2 regions of the Massilia sp. LXY-5 genome follow, and region 2 is predicted to be linked to the other one. Evidence: predicted binding sites of a transcription regulator. Region 2 holds the regulator's gene; the other holds the start of a gene.
What was found. Region 2 encodes NrdR, which represses ribonucleotide reductase genes. Its sites were predicted from a motif close to CACNANATNTNGTG; they were not measured.

Region 1 (9,633 bases), on a different contig from region 2:
AGGCTTGTTCGAAGGCTTTACCGACCAGGTCGTGCAGGTCCGGCGTTTCGCTCGGGGTGAACAGGGTCCAGTAGCCCTTTTCCATCACGCGCTTCATGAACAGGTCGGGAATCCAGTTCGCCGTGTTCATGTCGTGGGTGCGGCGGCGGTCGTCGCCGGTGTTCTTGCGCAGGTCGAGGAATTCCTCGATGTCCATGTGCCAGGTTTCCAGGTAGGCGCACACCGCGCCCTTGCGCTTGCCGCCCTGGTTCACGGCCACGGCCGTATCGTTGACCACTTTCAGGAACGGGACCACGCCTTGCGACTTGCCGTTGGTGCCCTTGATGCGCGAGCCGAGCGCACGCACCGGGGTCCAGTCGTTACCGAGACCACCGGCAAACTTCGACAGCAGCGCGTTTTCCTTAATGGCGTCGTAGATACCTTCCAGGTCGTCGCCGACGGTGGTCAGGTAGCAGGACGACAGCTGCGAGCGGCGGGTGCCCGAGTTGAACAGGGTCGGCGTCGAGCTCATGAAGTCAAAGCTCGACAGCAGGTTGTAGAACTCGATGGCGCGCTCTTCGCGGTCCGCTTCGCGCAGGGCCAGGCCCATGGCGACGCGCATGTAGAAGGCCTGCGGCATCTCGATGCGGGTTTCGCGCACGTGCAGGAAGTAACGGTCGTACAGGGTCTGCAGGCCGATGTAGCCGAATTGCAGGTCGCGGTCGGCGACGATGGCTTTTGCCAGGCGCTCGAGGTCATAGTTGCCCAGTTCGGCGTCGAGCAGTTCGTTCTCGATGCCTTTCGCCACGTACTGCGGGAAATAGGTGATGTATTCGGCGGCAGCCTTGGCTTGCGGGACTTCCTTGCCGAAGACTTCCTTGCGGATCGTGTGCAGCAGGATGCGGGCCGTGACCTGGCTGTAGGCCGGATCGGTTTCCATCAGCGCGCGCGCGGCCAGGATGGCGGACTTGTGCAGCTCTTCGACCGGCACGCCGTCGTACAGGTTGCGCAGGGTCTCGGCGACGATGGCGTCGGCGTCGACGTGCTTTTCCAGGCCGGCGCAGGCGGCGTTCACCAGGGCGTGCACATAGTTGACGTCGAGCGGCACGCGCTGGCCGCCATCGACCACGTGGATCTGCGGCGCGGCCACGTGCTGGGCACCGGCGGCTTCCTTGGCGGCGCGGCGCTCTTCCATCTGCTTGGCGCGGTACAGGACATAGGCGCGCGCGACATCGTGTTCGCCCGAGCGCATCAAGGACAGTTCGACCTGGTCCTGCACATCTTCGATGTGGAAGGTGCCGCCGTTCGGCTGGCGGCGCATCAGGGCAGCGACCACGTTATTGGTCAGCTCTTCCACCAGCTCGCGGATGCGGGCCGAGACCGCGCCCTGGCCACCGGCGACCGCCAGGAAGGCCTTGGTCATCGCGACCGAGATTTTATTTGGCTCGAACGGGACGACGGCGCCGTTGCGGCGCAGGATGCGGTAGTCCGCGCGGGCGGCCAGTTCGGCGGCGCTATTGGCGCCGGCTGCCGTTCCTGGTGCCGCTTGCGGGTGGATGGAAATGTCTTGAGAAGTCTGCATGGGGCCTCCAGGAAGGGCAGTCGGGCTGCCGCCTATGTTTATCGATCACCCGCGTTACGGGCAGCCAAAAATTAACTAAAAAATACGAAGCAAAACGAACCCCGGCCAGCCTGAGTGACCAGGCTGGACAACGTTGCTGCGGATGGATTTATCTTGCTTGGAGCAAATTCGAACAACAAGACGCACACTATGCCATTGTTGCCACTGCTACACAAAAGGTCTTTGACACTTGAGCCTGCTACTACTAGATATAGTGCCGTGGTTTGACATTGGACTAATTGTAGTACTTGGCCGGCGCAAGCCGCAAGTGAATAAATTTTCAAATTCAGGTGTTTTTTATGTCCCGGACTCTTGACATCGGAGCGCTGGACTTCGAATGCGCGCTGGCCGGTAAGTGAGCACTAACCTGCTGCTTAATGCTTGTTCAGCGCGTGAAGGCAGTGCCCAAACGCAGTGCAGCGCGCACCATTTTGCACTGGCGAAAAGGCAACGCTTTTTGACAAGCCGGAGTTGTGCGATGACACAAAATTCAGTTTTCCGGCGCCTGGATATCGAGCTTCTGCATTTGATACCGCAGCTGGCGCACGCTGATGCCGAGCAGGCTGGCGGTCCTGGTGCGGTTGAACTGGGTCTGCTGGAGGGCGCGCTGGATGATGTCGCGTTCCACCTGTTCCAGGTAAGCCGGCAGGTTGCTCGGCAGCGAAGCCGGACCGAGGCCCTGCACTTCCTGCGCAAGCGGCGCGGCCGCCGGCATGGGCGGCGCCGCGGCCGGGGACGGCGGCGTGGCGACGACCGGCAATGGTTCCACCCGCGCCACGTCGGCCAGGCGCGCGGCTTTCAGGGATAAATCGCCGACCTCGATCACGCCATGATTGGCGAAGGCAAGCGCCCGTTCCAGCACGTTCTCCAGTTCGCGCACGTTGCCCGGGAAGGAGTAGGCGCGCAAGGCATCGAGCACGCCGGGCCCGAGCGAGGCCCCGCCAGGCCCGGCCAGGCGCGCCAGGATGCCGTTGGCCAGCACCGGTAAATCGTCGAGCCGCTCGCGCAGCGGCGGCAGCGCCAGCTCGATCACGTTCAGGCGATAGAACAAATCCTGGCGGAAGACGCCCGTCTCGACGCATCGGGCGAGGTCCTTGTGGGTGGCGCTGATGATGCGCACGTCGACCGGCTCCTCATTGGTGGCGCCGATCTTGCGCACGCGCCGCTCCTGGATCGCGCGCAGCAGTTTGACCTGCATCGCCAGCGGCAAATCGGCCACCTCGTCCAGCATCAGGGTGCCGCCATTGGCCGCCTGGAAGAAGCCGTCGCGCTCCTCCCCGGCCCCGGTGAACGCGCCCTTGCGGTGTCCGAAGAATTCGGACTCCATCAGGTTTTCGGGAATCGCGCCGCAGTTCACCGCCACGAACGGTTTCGCAGCGCGCGAACTCTGGGCGTGGATTTCGCGCGCGGCCAGTTCCTTGCCGGCGCCGGACTCGCCGGTGATCGCAATCGGCGCCATCGAGCGCGCCAGGCGCCCGATCTGGGCCCGCAGCGCCTGCATCGCCTGCGAATTGCCGATCAGGCGCGAGCCCGTGCCCTCGCCCGCCCCAGCCGCGGCGCTACCGTCGGACAGCTTCAGCGCCGAACGCACCATCACGCGCAGCTCATCGAGCACTACCGGTTTCGACACGTAATCAAAAGCGCCGGCTTTCAGGGCCACCACCGCGTTTTCGGCGCTGCCGAAGGCGGTGATCACGGCGATCGGCGTCTTCGAGCTAGCCGACACTTCGCGCACCAGTTCCAGTCCGAGCCCGTCGGGCAGGCGCATGTCGGTCAGCACCAGCTGGTACTGGTTGTCCTCGACCAGGCGCCGGGCTTCGCGCAGCGTGGCCGCGCAATCGACGTCCAGGCCCATTTTCAGGAGCGTGATCTCCAGCAGTTCGCGCAGGTCCGCTTCGTCGTCGACGACCAGGATGCGGGGTGATGTCATGCTTTCCTCTTTTACTCAGCGCTCGCGCCGGCCGCTTGCGGCTGGGCGAAGGTGATGACGAAACGGCCGCTGGCCTTGCGCGGGCCCAGCGCCGCCGTGTCGAACCGCGACTCGTAATCGAGTTTAGCGCCATTGTTCAGGCACAGCTCGCGCGCCAGGTACAGCCCCAGGCCGGTGCCCTTGCTGGAGGTCGTATAAAACGGTTCGAACAGGTGGGCGCGCACCTCGGGCGTGATGCCCGGACCGTCGTCCTGCACGTGCAACTCCAGCGTGCCGAAGGCGTCGAGCTCGGGCCAGATGCGGATGCTGGCCGGCTTGCGGCTGGCGTAGCGGATCGCATTGCCCAGCAAATTGACCAGCACTTCCCTCAGGTGCAGGGCGTCGAAGCGTACCTCGATCGCACCGGCGCCGCCCAGCCAGACCATCTCATCGAGCAGGCCCTGGGTTTCGCAGAACTCGTTTTTCAGCTCCAGCAGGAACGGCGCCAGCTGCACCGGTTCCGCATACGGCTGGGCCTTGCGCGAGAGCTGCAGGATGTCCTCGACCATGCGGTTCACGCGCGCCACGTTGTCGCCGATGATCTTTAACAAGCGCAGCTCGGCCTTGCCATGCAGGTCTTCGGCCAGCAGGGCCGTGGCGTGGCCGATCGCCGACAGGGGGTTGCGCACTTCGTGCGCGATGCTGGCCGTCAGGCGGCCCATCGAGGCCAGTTTCAGTTGCTGCGCCTGGTTTTCGATGGCGCTGACGTCCTGCAGGAAGATCACGCTGCGCCCCGGCAGCGCGCCGCCGGCCGCGACGCTGGCAAAGCGCAGTTTCAGGTGCGCCGGCTGGTCGCGCCGCGCCCGCAGGCCCGCCTCCCCAACCGCCATTTCCTGGTAGGGTTTCAGGATCACCCAGGCCGCATCCGGCCCCGCTTCCCCCGACACCGGCTCGACCGCGGCCAGGGCGGGGGTCGCTGCCGTTCCCATCCAGGTGGCGAAGGCCTGCGCCACCGGTTCGAGTCCCGGCAATTCGTCGAGCAGCAAGCCGGCCGCGGCGTCCATGCCGAGCATGCGGCGCGCCGCGGGATTGGCCGTGTGGATGCGTCCATCGGCCCCGACCACGAGCACGCCATCGCCCACGTCCGCGATCACGATCTCGTTGATTGCCTGCTGCACCTGCAGGTCGACGCCGCGCTGCGCCGCCAGTTCTTCCTGCCCGATCAGGCGCGCCGCCAGCCGGTTGACCAGCCAGACCACGGCGAAAAAGGCGATGCCGTACATCCCCGCCTGCATCAGCGCCGGTTCGCCTTCGCGCCTGACCATCTGCCAGGCCGCCTCGAACAGGACGAACAGGGTCGCCAGCGCAGCCGAAAACAGGGCCGGCACCAGCGGCGCCAGGATCGCCGCGCCCGCCAGCGGGAACAGGTACAGGATACCGAGGCCGCTGCGCAGGCCGCCGGCGGCAAGATACAACAGCGAGATCACGGCCAGGTCGACCGCGATCTGCGACGCCAGCTGGATCGTGAAGCGGCGCCGCCAGGACAGGCTCAATGCACCGAACACGAGGGCGGCGCCGAGGTAGAACAGGCAGATGCGCACGTATGCCGGGGAGGCCTGGACACTGCCCTCGCGCACGTCGAAGGCGAGGTACAGGATCAGCACCAGCGCGATCACGATGCGCGTGACGGTCAGCGCCCCGAGCGAGCGCCAGAAGGTCGCGCGCGATTGCGTGGACAGCACCTGCCAGCCGGTCATCAATTAGTGCGCAACAGGCGGCACGTGCGCCGGGCTGCAGTAGTCGCGGCCGTCGGCCCGTACCGCTTCCGAGACCGGGAAATGCAGGCCGCAGTGCGCGCAGCTGGTCATGTCTTCGATCGCCGCCGGCGGCGCCGCGGCGGGACGCCCCTGCGGCGGCACGTGCATCTGCTGGTTGCGCACGGCTGCGCGCAGCTTCGCGCGCACGGCGAAGAAGATCAGGACAGCCAGGGCGATCCAGAAGACGAGGCGGCTCATGCGATCCCCCGATGCAGCACGACTTCGAGCACGAAGCGGCTGCCGACATAGGCCAGCGCCAGCGTGGCGAAGCCGGCCAGCGTGAAGCGCAGCGCCGTCTTGCCGCGCCAGCCGCGCAGGTAGCGTCCGGCGAGCAAGGCTGCGAACAGCATCCACGACAGCAGCGCGAAGACATTCTTGTGGTCCCAGCGCAGCGCCCGGCCAAACAGCTGTTCCGAGAACACGACGCCCGACAGCACCGTGAGACTGAGCAGCACGAAACCGATCCAGATCAGGCGGAACAGCAGCTTTTCCATGGTCAGCAAGGCCGGCAGCTGGTCGAGCGCGCCGCCGAGCCAGCCGCCGCCGGCCGTCACCGTGCGCGCATGCAGGCGGGTTTCCTGCAAGGCCATCAGGACCGCGTGGAAGGCGGCAATCGTCAGCGTACTGTAGGCCAGCACCGCGACCGCCACATGCCAGCCGAAGGCGCTCGACTGGTTCTGCAGCGGCATGATCGCGCCCGGGAAGACCAGCGGCAGCAAAGCCGCGGCGCAGGCGCAGGGCATGACCAGGCGGCGCAGGCCGTCGAGGGCGAAATTCCGGTTCTCGATCCAGTAGGCGCCCACCGACACCCACAGCGCGGCCGAGAGCATGATGGCAAAACCGATGCGCAGGCCGCCGGGTGCGAACGCGTCGCTCCACAGGGCGGCGCCGTGCACCGCCCAGGCCAGCGCGGTGACGCCGGAGATGACGGCGCCCCGGTTTGAGGCCAGCAGGGCGCAGGCCGCGTACAGGATGGCCGCGGCGAAAAAGAGGGTGTTGTGCATAGCGCGAGTCTACACCATCAGGGCACGCGAGTGGCAGGCCCCTGCCCGGCCTGCCAGGCTGCGGCTCAGTCCACGATCGCCATGCGCCGCTCATCGATGTGATGGCGCTGCTGCTCTTCCATGACGAGCTGCCCGAGTTCGCGTTTCAGGTCGTTGAACGCGGCGGAAGCCGGGTCGCGCAGGCGCGGCAAGTCGACGATGAGGTCACGCTTGACCGTGCCCGGCCGGTAAGTCATGACGACGATACGGTCGGCCAGGTAGATCGCTTCCTCGATGCTGTGGGTGACGAACAGGATGGTTTTCTTCGTTTCCATCCAGATGCGCAGCAGCTCGTCCTGCAGGTTACGGCGGGTCAGCGCGTCGAGGGCGCCGAAGGGCTCGTCCATCAACATGATCGGCGAATCGAGCGCCAGCACGCGCGCGATCGCCACCCGCTGGCGCATGCCGCCGGACAGGTCTTTCGGATAGCGCGCCCGGAACTCCGTCAGCGCCAGCATGCCCAATAACTGCTCCACGGTGGCGGCGATGCGCTCCTTCGGCATCCGCCTGATCTCGAGACCGAAGGCGATGTTCTTCTCGACCGTCATCCAGGGAAAGAGCGCGTATTCCTGGAATACCATGCCGCGCTGCGGCCCCGGCCCCGCCACCGGCACGCCGTCGACCGTGATCGTGCCGCTGGTCGGATGCGAAAAACCGGCGACCGCGTTGAGCAGGGTCGACTTGCCGCAGCCCGAGGGGCCGAGCAGGCAGGTGAACTGGCCTTGCGGGATGTCGAGCCGGATGTCCTGCAGCGCCACCACCTGGCGCCGGCCGCTGACGAACTCCTTGTTGACGCCGTCGATGCGGATATGGGATGCGCTTCTCGTGTCCATCTTCATGTCAGTGCTCCAGGCCGCGGTGCCAGCGCAGCAGATAGTTGTTGAGCCGATTCACGCCGATGTCGATCGCCAGGCCCAGCAAGCCGATGCTGATCATGCCGGCGATGATCTTGTCGGACCAAAAATATTCGCGCGCTTCCAGGATGCGGTAGCCGAGCCCGTTGTTCACCGCGATCATCTCGGAGACGATGACGACGATGAAGGCGGTGCCGATGCCGATCCTTACGCCCGACAGGATGTAGGGCACGGCGGCCGGCAGGATCACGCGCACGAACATCGTGGTGCGGCCGGCGCCCAGGCTGCGCGCGGCGCGCAGATAAATGCCGTCGACCTGGCGCACGCCGGCGATCGTGTTCATCAGGACCGGGAAGAAGGCGCCCAGCGCGATCAGGAACACGGCCGGCGGATTGCCCAGGCCGAACCACAGGATCGCCAGCGGGATGTAGGCGATCGGCGGGATCGGGCGCAGGATCTGCACCAGCGGATTGAACCAGGCATACACGGCGGGACTGGCGCCCATCGCCAGTCCGAGCGGCAGCGCGAGACCCGCGCCGATGGCGAAACCCACCACCACCCGGTACAGGCTGGCGATCGTATCGACCACCAGTTCGCCCGACAGCGCCCATTTCAACCAGCCGCCCTCGTCCGCCGCGGGCGCCAGCGGCAGCAGGTATTCGACCCATTTGCGCCCGACGTCGAGGGGCGCCGGCAGCACCTGGGGATTGACCAGACCCGCCCAGGCCACCCATTGCCAGAGCGCGATGGCCAGCAGCGGCACTACCATGCCGATGCCCAGTTCACGCAGGTTCCATGTTTTCATCGCGTCTCCTCAGTCGATGCGCAGGTTTTTCTTGGCCGCGGCAAGCAGCTCGGTATGCACCCATTCCTGCGCACGCGGCGGCGAACGCATGCGGCCGACGCCGGTCTTCACCATCATGTCGGTCGTGGCCTGGATGTGCTGTACGCTGATGTCGTAGGAAAAGGGAGAATTGGCGATGGCGTCGTCGAAATCGTCCGCCGAGATCTGGCCCTTGAAGACGACCTCGCGCACATATTTCGAGGCCAGGGCCTTGTCGTCGACGAAGGACTTGGTCGCCTGCACGAAGCAGCGCATGAATTTTTCGGCCAGCGGCTTGCGGGTGCGGTAGAACTGTTCGGTCATGACCAGCGTGCGCACCGGTTCGCCGATCGGGGTGCCATACGGCTTCATGACCTCGACGCCGAAGCCACGGTTGATCGCCTGCGAGGATTGCGGTTCGGACTGCATCATGGCGTCGATCTGTTTATTCAGCAGCGCCCCGTTCAGGTCGGCGAAGGGCAAGTAGACCAGCTGCACGTCCTTGCCGGGCGCAACATCGGCAGTCAGATTGTGGCGCGCCAGTTCCGCCATCAGCAGCACCTCCTGGATCGCGCCGCGCGTCACGCCGACCTTGCGGCCCTTGAGCTGCGCCATGCCGGTCAGCTTCAGGTCGGGCCGTGCCACCAGGCGCGCGCCGCCGCGCGCGAAACCGGCGACGACCACGACCGGGGCGCCGCCGGCCCGGCCGGAAATGGCCGCCTCCGAGGCCGTCGCGCCGACATCGAGTTCGCCGGCGATGATGGCCTGCATCACGTCCAGGCCCTTGGCGAACACCTTTTCCTCGACCCGGATACCGCAGCTGGGCGCGATCTCCTTGATATAGGAGACGGCGCCGAAATGCGCCAGTTTCAGGTTCCCCAGCCTGACCACTTCCTCGGCCCGGGCGCCGCTCGCCCACAGGACGAGCACGGCCAGGCTTGTCATACGTAATACTCTCCTCATGCCATTTCTCCGTTATGCAGTGCTTCCACATCGATCGGTCGGACTTTCCTGCCTACAAAGTGATTCCATCAGGAAACGACAATCCGCGATTGCAGAATGTGTCAGAGAAAGCGGAGCCGGCTTTTGACAAGCAGCAGAACTGCGGCCAAAAATTCGCGATATGAACGGCGCATGGACGGGCGGCGCGCCGTTGCGCAGGGTAAAATGACGGATTCCGAATTGCCGTCCTCTATATATAGTCAGGTAGAACATGCTAGATAACCTTACCCAACGCCTTGCCAAGGTCGTCAAGACGATGCGCGGCGAGGCGCGTCTGACCGAGGCGAACACTGCCGAGATGCTGCGCGAAGTGCGCCTGGCCCTGCTCGAGGCCGACGTGGCGCTGCCGGCGGTGCGCGAATTCATCGCCAAGGTCAAGGAAAAAGCGCTGGGCGAAGAAGTCATCGGCTCGCTCAGCCCCGGCCAGGCCCTGGTCGGCGTGGTGCAGCGCGAGCTGGCCGCCCTGATGGGCGCCGACCTCGGCCCCGACGCGACCCAGCTCTCGTTCGCGCAGCAGCCGCCCGCGATCATCCTGATGGCCGGCCTGCAGGGTGTGGGTAAAACCACGACCGTCGGCAAGCTCGC
Region 2 (9,633 bases):
GTAGCCCAGTTCGAGCACAGCGGCCACTTCCGAGCGGAAGTCGGGCCCGCCGGCCAGCGCGTAACGCGGCACGCCGCCCACGACCGGGGGATTGGACGGGCTGTAGAAATCGCGGTCGATGCGCGACGGCGCCCGTACCGTGCGCGATGCCGACGCCCAGGTGAGACTGCTTCCGGTAGGCTTCCACGCGAGCCGCAAGGTCGGCAGGAATTCGAGGCCGGTGTAGTTATTGTGTTCCAGCTTGGCGCCGGCGATCAGGCGCACGGTATCGGTCACGTCGATTTCGTCCTGCACGAAGACATTCCCCCAGTGCAGGTTCAGGTCGCCCGGCAGGAAGGCGAACGCGGCGCCATTGTCGATGCGATCGAAGGCCTGGCGGTAACCCGCGCCCCATACGACGCGGTGGCGCTCGGCCAGCATGACCGAACTTTGCAGTTGGACGTCGATCGTATTCAGATGCTCGATGAAAGCGCCGGGCTGGTTGCGCTCGGTAAAATCCCAATACGCCTGGGCAGTGAGCTCCGAGCCCCCGGACAAGCGAATCGACTTGCGGCCGAGCAGGTTCGCACCCGCAATGCGGATGTCGCGTGTGCCCTGCTGGTGCAAGGCGCCGGTGTACGCATCGCCCTGGACAGTCGCCGTGTCCGTCCCCTGCCCCCAGTCGGCGCGGAACCCGGCCTGCGAGCGTTTCCATCCGGTCGGGCTGGCCGAGCCGTTTTCGCGTCCGATGTCATCGTGCCCGGACGACTTGAGGTAGGTCCGGTAGCGAAGGCCGCCGGCAAGCGCACCGCCATACCGCACCGAGCCCGTTACCAGGTCGCGGTCGTAGCTGGCGCTGACCTGCGTGCCCTGGGTTGCGCCCGCGCCTTTGGTAATGATATTGATGACGCCGTTCACGGCGTTGGCGCCCCACATGGTTGCACCCGGACCGCTGATGACCTCGATGCGCTCCACATCTTCCAGCACCACATCCTGCGCGTCCCAGAATACGCCCGAAAACAGCGGGGTGTAGACGCTACGGCCATCGATCAGCACCAATAACTTGTTCTCGAAGGCGCTGTTGAAGCCGCGTGCGGTGACGGCGTAGTTACGTGCATCGACACGCGCAACCTGCAGGTTGGGAGCGAGCCGCAAGGCCTCGGGCAAGCTCGATGCGCCTGCGCGCCGGATGCTTTCCCCGGAGATCACGAAAATCGAGGCGGCCGCATCGGCTACCGGCTCGGACCGGCGCGAGACCGAGGTCACGCGGACATTCGACAAGGCCTCGAGACTCAGACGGGCGATATCGTCGGGGTCGGTTTCCCTGGCGTGGCAAGGCAAGGCGAGCACAGTGGCTGCGACGACGACTGCTCGGCAAAAATTTTCCATAACGGCTCGAATCGATTCTTTACGACAGTGGCAATGCAAAGGCAGTTACGGCAGGAGGTAACCGCGAGCAGGGTTCGCCGGACAGGACGGATAGCCGGCGAGCAGGTATGAGGGTGAGTCAATACAACTTGCCATTGTAGCAGTTGTATTGATAATTTAATGAAACTTTCCCAGCGGAACGGACGATGCGAGCCGCCCGGCGCTGCGAAAGCGCCGGCACGAACGCAAGCGTGAGGACGTCAACCCCGGACGCGGGGCGGGGGCGTCCGGGCGCGTGCTCCGCAGGCGGAAAGCGGGAGCGCCCGGCCGCTTGTTATCTGGCGCCGGCGGACGCCGACAGCATGCGCTCGACGTAACGCGCGATCAGGTCGATCTCGAGGTTCACCTGCGAACCGGCGCGCAGGTGTTTCAAGGTCGTGACTTCGATCGTGTGCGGAATCAGGTTGATCGAGAAGCGGCACACACCGGCGCCGTCCACGCTCAGGTCTTCCACGCGGTTGACGGTCAGCGACACGCCGTTCACCACGATCGAGCCTTTATAGGCGAGGAACTTGCCCAGCTCCTGGGGCGCGTCGATCACCAGTTCACGCGATTCGCCGACCGGCTCGAAGCTGTGCACGCGGCCCAGGCCGTCGACGTGGCCCGATACCAGGTGGCCGCCAAGGCGCTCGGCCAGGGTCAGCGCCTTTTCCAGGTTGACTTCGCCCGGCGCGTCCAGGCCGACGGTCTTGCTCAGGCTCTCGCGCGACACATCGACCGAGAAGCTCGACCCGGTCTTCTCGACCACCGTCATGCAGGCGCCGTTGATGGCGATCGAGTCGCCCAGCGCGACGTCCGCCAGCGGCAGGCCGCCGGACTCGATCTGCAGGCGCACGCCCGCGTCCAGGCCACCCGCCAGCGGCGCGACCGAATTGATTTTGCCGACAGCGGCGACGATTCCAGTAAACATGCTTAGTCCTCAGTATGGTTCTTGTTCAGTCTTGCCAGGATGCGCAGGTCGGCGCCGACCTGCGTGACGGCGTGGAAGCGCAATGCGACCTTGTCCGCCAGGCGTTTCAAAGGCGGCAGCGCGAACATGCCCTGCCCGCTGCCGATCAGGCTTGGCGCGAGATACACCAGCAGCTCGTCGACGCAGCCCTCGCGCACCAGCGAGGCGTTCAGTTTCGAGCCCGCCTCGACGTGTACTTCGTTGATCTCGCGCCGGCCCAGCTCCAGCATCAGCGCCGGCAGGTCTACCTTGCCATGCGCGTTCGGCAGCAGGATGACCTCGTGGCCAGCCGCCCGCAGCTGCGCTGCCTTCTCCGGATCCGGTACGGCCGCCACGATCCAGCAGGGATCGCCCTGCAGGATGCGCGCGTCCATGCCGATCTCGAGGCGGCTGTCGACGATCACGCGGCGCGGCTGGCGCGCGCCTTCCACGCCGCGCACCGTCAGCTGCGGATCGTCCGCCTTGACGGTACCGATGCCGGTCAGGATGACATTGGCGCGCGCGCGCCAGGCATGGCCGTCCTGACGGGCTTCGGGGCCGGTGATCCACTGGCTCTCGCCGTTCTCCAGCGCCGTCATGCCGTCCAGGCTGGCCGCCGTTTTCAGGCGTACCCACGGACGGCCATGGCGCATGCGCGAGAAGAAGCCGATGTTCAGTTCATATGCCGCGTCGGCCAGCAGGCCGGATGCGGTCGCGATACCGGCCGCTTCCAGCTGCGCCATGCCGCGCCCGGCGACCAGCGGGTTGGGATCGCCCATCGCGGCCACCACGCGGCCCAGGCCCGCCTCGACCAGCGCCTTCGAGCAGGGGGGCGTGCGGCCGTAGTGGCTGCACGGTTCCAGCGTGACGTAGGCCGTGGCGCCGCGTACGTCGTTGCCGCGGGCGGCGGCATCGCGCAGGGCCTGGATCTCGGCATGCGCCTGGCCGGCGGGCTGGGTGTGGCCGGCGCCGATGACTTCGCCATCGCGCACGATCACGCAGCCCACGCGCGGGTTGGGCGCAGTGATGTACATGCCTTTTGCGGCCCATTCGAGGGCCAGCGCCATCGCGTCGGTATCGTTCGTGATCTGCACAGTGTTCTTGATTGGTTCTAGCCGGGTGCCGCCGTGCCGTCGCAATTGGCGTCGCGTTCCGGATCACAGGTGCGCGCCCGGCCCAGCATGTTAATTTTTATACGGCGGATCGCCCCGCCCTGAAACAGCGACAGCGTGCCCCAGCGTGCGGTGGCACTACCGGTTGCGCCGCAGCTGCGCCCGGCGCCATTGTAGGCGATGTAATACGGGGCTGCAGGACTCGTGAAGGCAAAGGCCGCCCTCACCCCGGCGGGCAGCGCCTCGTGCACGGACAGGATGTCGTCCCCGGCGCCTGGCGCCCCGTCGCCGTCGCGGTCCGCGAACACGGTCCAGCCTTGGGTCCAGTCGATGCCGCCGGCGTCGCGCGGCAGCAGCAGGATGCGCTGGTTGCGGGCGATCGCCTGCGCCCGCGCCAGGCTGATCGCGCCGAACAAGTCGTCCGTCGCCGCGCGCAGCTGCCGGGCGCGCAGCAATCCGGCGAGGTCGGGCAAAGCAAGACCCAGCAGGACGGCAGCGATGGCAAGGACGGTCAGCAGTTCGGGCAGCGAAAACCCCTGCCGGGCGGACGTTCGCTTCATGGCCAGCAACGCGTCGACTGCCCGCTCGCGCCCTGCTCGCCCCTGCTGCTCAGGGTCAGCGTGCCGCATTCGGGATCGCGGAAGCGGGCATCGACATTCGACGTGCCGGGCCGCGCCCGCAGCCGCACGCAGTCGCGCAGTTCGCTGCCCGGACAGGCCTCGGCGTCCAGTTCGTAATAGCTGGCGGCGGCGGCACTCCCCGACCACCACGGGAGTCCGTCCACCGGCTCCGCCTTCGAGAAGGCGGCATAGGTATGGTGGGTGGCGTGGTACTGCTCCTGCTGAAGCATGGCCGCGACCAGTGCGACTTTCCCCTCCATGCGGCGCGTGCGCGTCAGGTAGCCGGCATAGCTCGGCCAGGCCAGGCTGGCCAGCACGGAGACGATGAGGAGCACGACCATCGCTTCGATCAGGGTGAAACCGCGTCCCATGGCGCTCTCCTCGGTAGGGTCAATGCGATGCGGCCTGGTGCAGCTCGGGCCAGTTGGCGATCTCGCGCCAGCCCAGGCGTTTGCCGGCGGCGCCCCCGGCGGCACGCCGGTAGTAGCTCTGCAGGACGACGATCGTCGCCGGGTCGGCGCCGACGCCCAGCGCGGTGACGCGAAACACCGGATGAGTCCCCGGCAGCAGTTCGACCAGGTAGCGTGGCGCGGCGGCCGGCAGTGTGCCGGCACCCGTCGGCAGCGCGCGCCCGCTGAAGCGGCCGTATGCGACGCCGGCGCCGCCTGCCAGGTCGGCCGCCTGCCAGGCGGGCGGTGCGGCGCCGCTCGCCGCCTTGCACAGACCCGTCTTCTCGGCCCGGCCGGCGCAGCGCTCGACAAAGGCGCTTCCGTCGGGCGCGCTGAACATCGCGGTACGCGGCGATGCGGCCCCTGCAGCGCCTTCGATATCGCGTTCGGCATCGAGCAGCGCCGCTTCGGCCGCCGCGTGCGCCACCTGGCGGTCGCGTTCGTAGCGTGCCGACCGGGCGCCGGCCAGCGCGGCGCGCGTGCTCGAGAGCGACATCATCAGGAGCGCCAGCATCAGGAACAGCATGGTGATGAGCGCCGCGCCGCGCTCGCGTCGGAATGGCCTCATGGCTGGGCTACCGCAATCGCGAATACGGCCGTGAACAGCCTGCGCGCCCGTGCCGGACCTTGGCCGCGCAGCTCGGCCTGCGCCAGCTGCACGCCCTGGTCGCTCGCCCCGTGCGCGGCACTGTAGGCCAGACCGAACAATGCATAGCCGTCCGGCTGCGGCGCCGCCGACGGGTGCTCGCCATGCAGCAGCAAGGCCACCTGCACGCTGGCGACACGCTTCCACCAGGTCTTTTCCTTGCGCTCGGCGGGCAGCAGCGCGGCATCGAGCGCGGCGATCGCGCCGGCGCTCACATAGCGGTTCGGGATGCCGTCCGGCGGCGTATCGCTGTCGAGCCCATACAGCACCTGGAAGCCGTCGACGCCGGCGACGACCGCGTCCGCGCTCCAGTTGGCCGCACCCCGGTATTTGCAGCGCAGCTCGGCCAGGCCGTCGGCGTTGCGGGCGACATAGAAGATGCTCCAGCCCTCCTTCGCGCCATGCACGGGAAAGCCCGCGCAATCGATCACGCTGCCGTCGCCGTCGGGCGCAGGGCCGGCGCCCGGGTAGCGCACCGCCAGCACGTCGCTGCCGTTGACCGCATTCGCCAGCGGACCGTCGATGGCGGCACTCGTTTTGACCAGCGAACGGCTGTCGAGGCCCGCCAGCGGCGCTGGCGCGTCCTTGTCCAGTCCCGCGCTGCCATGGCTCTCCCAATCGACAAAGGCGCCCTGGCGCACCGCGCGCCCGATCAGGGCCAGCGCATAGCGGCCCCCATCGTCGACGCCGGCCGCGTCTTCATGGGCGACATAGGCCTTGTTCGCGCCCGTCATCAGGACGGCGCCGGCCAGCAGCACGCCGAGACCGAGCGCCAGCGCGACCAGCAGTTCGGCCAGGGTCATGCCGGCCTGGCGCGGCGTGGGGCGGCGCATACTCATCCCGCAACCACCATCGTCACGAAGGGCGCCGCCGCGGAGCTGCCGGGCGCGCGCCAGCCCAGCTTGACGACCACCGGCGCATTCGCGCCGCCGGTGCAGCTCCACTCAACAGCCTGCAGCGCCGCATTCCAGCCGCCGCCGTCGCGGCAGATGGCAATTCGCCCGCCGGGAAAGGCGCCCTGCACGATGCGTGCCGTGTCGTAGAGGTCGAAGGCGGCCAGTTGGGCGGGATCGCAATCGGCGCCGCCGAAGCACTGGACGGGCGGCGCGGCCGGATCGCCGCCGGCCGCGTCGTAGTCGAACTGGAGATAGGGATTGGATGCATCCGGCAGCGCCATCTGCGCCGTGTTGACGCGCATGCGCGCGCCGAGCGAGGCGGCCAGTTGCACGGCTTCCGACTCGAGCGCGGCCTGCTGGCGCAGGCGCGCCGCCGCTACCTGCGTGCTCGCGGCGCCAGCCACGCCGAGCGCCAGCACGCACATGGCGACCAGGACTTCGACGAGCGTGAAGCCTTCGATGCGGCAGCCTTGCAAGGATCACCTCCACAGTTCAGGCGCGTGAATTCGCGCGAGCTGAGAAGTTATCAGCGAGGCGGAGCCCGCCCCTGCGCTCGCTCAAGCGTGCGCAAGCCGTCCAACGGTGTTTGATTTATTTGCGGGAGTGCCCGACTTCAGCCAGGGCCTGCTGGAACTCTGCCAGGTCCTTGAAGTCTTTATAGACGGAGGCGAAGCGGATGTAGGCGATTTCGTCGAGGCGCTTGAGCTCCTGCATCACGAGTTCGCCGACATAGCCGGTATCGACTTCGCGCCGGCCGCTGGTGAGCAGCTTTTCCTCGATCGAGGCGACGGCGGCGTCGATGGCCGCGGCCGGGACCGGGCGCTTGCGCAGCGCCAGCATCAGGCTGCCGCGCAGCTTGCTGCTGGCGAATTCGGTGCGGCTGCCGTTTTTCTTGACGATGATCGGCATCGACAGTTCGATGCGTTCGTAGGTGGTGAAGCGCTTGTCGCATTGCACGCAGCGGCGCCGGCGGCGGATGGCGTCGCCCTCCTCGGATACGCGCGTATCGAGGACCTGGGTGTCTTCATGCTGGCAGAACGGACATTTCATGGGCGCCGGTGGTACTTGGATGATGCTTGGGTAATGCTTGGGTAATGCAAAGGAACGGCACCCGTCAAACGGATTGCCGTTCCTGAACTCTACTACGTTTGCAACTGCATGGTGATTCTGCTTACTTGGCGTACACCGGGTACTTGTCGGTCAGCACTTTCACTTCCGCCTTGACGCGCTCGATGGTCGCGGCGTCGTGCGGATTGTCCAGCACGTCGGCGATCAGGTGGCCGACTTTCGTCGCGTCTTCTTCCTTGAAGCCGCGCGTCGTGAAGGCCGGGCTGCCGAGGCGGATGCCCGAGGTCACGAACGGCTTCTGCGGGTCGTTCGGGATGCCGTTCTTGTTGCAGGTCATGTGGGCCTGGCCGAGGATGGCTTCCGCTTCCTTGCCGGTGAGGCCTTTCGAACGCAGGTCGACCAGCATCACGTGCGATTCGGTACGGCCCGAGACGATGCGCAGGCCGCGCGCGATCAGTGCGTCGGCAAGCGCCTTGGCGTTCTTCACGACTTGCTGCTGGTAAGCCTTGAATTCGGGCTGCAGCGCTTCCTGGAAGGCGACGGCCTTGCCTGCGATCACGTGCATCAGCGGGCCGCCCTGGATGCCGGGGAAGATCGCGGAATTGATCTGCTTTTCGAACTCGGCCTTCATCAGGATGATGCCGCCGCGCGGGCCGCGCAGCGATTTGTGGGTGGTCGAGGTGACGAAGTCGGCGAACGGCACCGGGTTCGGGTATTCGCCGGCGGCGATCAGGCCGGCGTAGTGGGCCATGTCGACCATGAACCAGGCACCGACTTCCTTGGCGATTTTGGCGAAGCGCTCGAAGTCGATGCGCAGCGCAAACGCCGAAGCGCCGGCGATGATCAGCTTCGGCTTGTGCTCGCGCGCCAGGCGTTCCATTTGCTCGTAGTCGATGTCTTCCTGCTCGGTCAGACCGTAGGAAATGACGTTGAACCATTTACCGGACATGTTCAGCGCCATGCCGTGGGTCAGGTGGCCGCCTTCGGCCAGCGACATGCCCATGATCGTGTCGCCCGGTTTGAGCATGGCGAAGAACACGCCCTGGTTGGCCTGCGAGCCCGAGTTCGGCTGGACGTTGGCCGCTTCCGCGCCGAACAGTTGCTTGACACGGTCGATCGCCAGCTGCTCGGCGACGTCGACGTATTCGCAGCCGCCGTAGTAGCGCTTGCCCGGATAGCCTTCGGCATACTTGTTCGTGAGCTGGGAACCCTGCGCTTCCATGACGGCCGGCGAGGTGTAGTTCTCGGACGCGATCAGCTCGATGTGATCCTGCTGACGGGTGTTTTCCTTCTGGATGGCAGCCCACAGTTCCGGGTCAACCTTGGCCAGCGTGTGATCTTTTGCAAACATGAACAAAACTCCAATCGATAAGAGAACCGGACAACGGCTGTGTCGGATCGGCGCGCGGCCCAGGAAACAAACAGCTGCAGCCAGCCGCGCTGCAATGCACGCGAACCATTGTCGGCTGCCCAGGCGAACGGCGGATGAAATCTCACGTTCCCCGGTGGGTGCCCACCTTTCCCGCATCGCTGCGGTTTTCGCCAGTTACGTGAGACATAAATGGACTGGGGATTGTATGTGAAGTGCCCGCTGAGGGCAAGAAAAGCCCTGCCAGGCTGGCAACTACCTCGACCGATCTGGAAAGATAGTCTTTTCAGCTACAATCTCGAAGCACCAGCCACCAGAGGACACTTACCATGATCGTTTTCATCACCGGCGCTTCCGCCGGATTCGGCGCCGAAATGGCGCGCACCTTCGTTCGCAACGGCCACCAGGTCGTGATGGCGGCGCGCCGCATGGAACGCCTCGATGCGCTCGCGGCCGAGCTGGGCGAATCGGCGCTGCCGGTCGAGATGGACGTGACCAGCAAGAAATCGATCGACGAAGCGCTGGCCATGCTGCCGCAATCCTGGCGCCAGATCGACGTCCTGATCAACAATGCCGGCCTCGCGCTGGGCACGGCGCCAGCGCACGAAGCCCCGCTGGACGACTGGGACACCATGATCGCCACCAATTGCCAGGGCCTGGTGACGATGACGCGCGCCCTGCTGCCGGCCATGGTCGAGCGCGGCAGCGGCCTGGTGATCAACCTGGGCTCGGTGGCCGGCCACTATCCCTACCCTGGTGGCAATGTGTACGGCGCCACGAAAGCCTTTGTCGAACAGTTTACGCTGAACCTGCGCGCCGACCTGGTCGGCACCGGCGTGCGCGCGACCAACCTGGCGCCGGGCCTGTGCGGCGGGACCGAATTCTCGAACGTGCGCTTCAAGGGCAATGACGAGGCCGCAGCGAAAGTGTATGAAGGCACGACGCCGCTGACCGCCAAGGACATTGCCGAGACGGCGTACTGGATCGCGACCCTGCCGCCGCATATCAACGTCAACAGCATCGAGATGATGCCGACCTGCCAGGGCTTCTCGCCGTTCAACATCAAGCGCGCCTGATTCGTCGCACCGGATGGCCGCAACCCGGTCAGCCGGGATGCTGCTCGACCAGGTTCCTGGAG

Region 1: a site for NrdR is predicted at 1,804-1,817, ahead of ACI48I_RS01620 (ribonucleoside-diphosphate reductase subunit alpha). Genes of this name have one in related genera too.

Annotation. Positions count from the first base shown of each region.
Region 1 is NZ_JBNNEH010000001.1:348,314-357,946, reverse strand. Features, by position in the region: gene ACI48I_RS01620 (ribonucleoside-diphosphate reductase subunit alpha) at 1-1,561, opposite strand, end outside; gene ACI48I_RS01615 (sigma-54-dependent transcriptional regulator) at 2,091-3,530, opposite strand; gene ACI48I_RS01610 (sensor histidine kinase) at 3,542-5,266, opposite strand; gene ACI48I_RS01605 (PP0621 family protein) at 5,270-5,524, opposite strand; gene ACI48I_RS01600 (cytochrome C assembly family protein) at 5,521-6,330, opposite strand; gene ACI48I_RS01595 (ABC transporter ATP-binding protein) at 6,396-7,208, opposite strand; gene ACI48I_RS01590 (ABC transporter permease) at 7,210-8,028, opposite strand; gene ACI48I_RS01585 (ABC transporter substrate-binding protein) at 8,038-8,991, opposite strand; gene ffh (signal recognition particle protein) at 9,260-9,633, shown strand, end outside.
Region 2 is NZ_JBNNEH010000003.1:923,167-932,799, reverse strand. Features, by position in the region: gene ACI48I_RS13125 (TOL_0244 family TonB-dependent receptor) at 1-1,368, opposite strand, end outside; gene ACI48I_RS13120 (riboflavin synthase) at 1,682-2,317, opposite strand; gene ribD (bifunctional diaminohydroxyphosphoribosylaminopyrimidine deaminase/5-amino-6-(5-phosphoribosylamino)uracil reductase RibD) at 2,320-3,429, opposite strand; gene ACI48I_RS13110 (GspH/FimT family pseudopilin) at 3,447-4,007, opposite strand; gene ACI48I_RS13105 (type IV pilin protein) at 4,004-4,438, opposite strand; gene ACI48I_RS13100 (pilus assembly protein) at 4,458-5,084, opposite strand; gene ACI48I_RS13095 (PilW family protein) at 5,081-6,001, opposite strand; gene pilV (type IV pilus modification protein PilV) at 5,998-6,534, opposite strand; gene nrdR (transcriptional regulator NrdR) at 6,650-7,108, opposite strand; gene glyA (serine hydroxymethyltransferase) at 7,230-8,477, opposite strand; ZMP/ZTP riboswitch at 8,588-8,686, opposite strand; gene ACI48I_RS13075 (SDR family oxidoreductase) at 8,825-9,571, shown strand; gene ACI48I_RS13070 (hypothetical protein) at 9,600-9,633, opposite strand, start outside.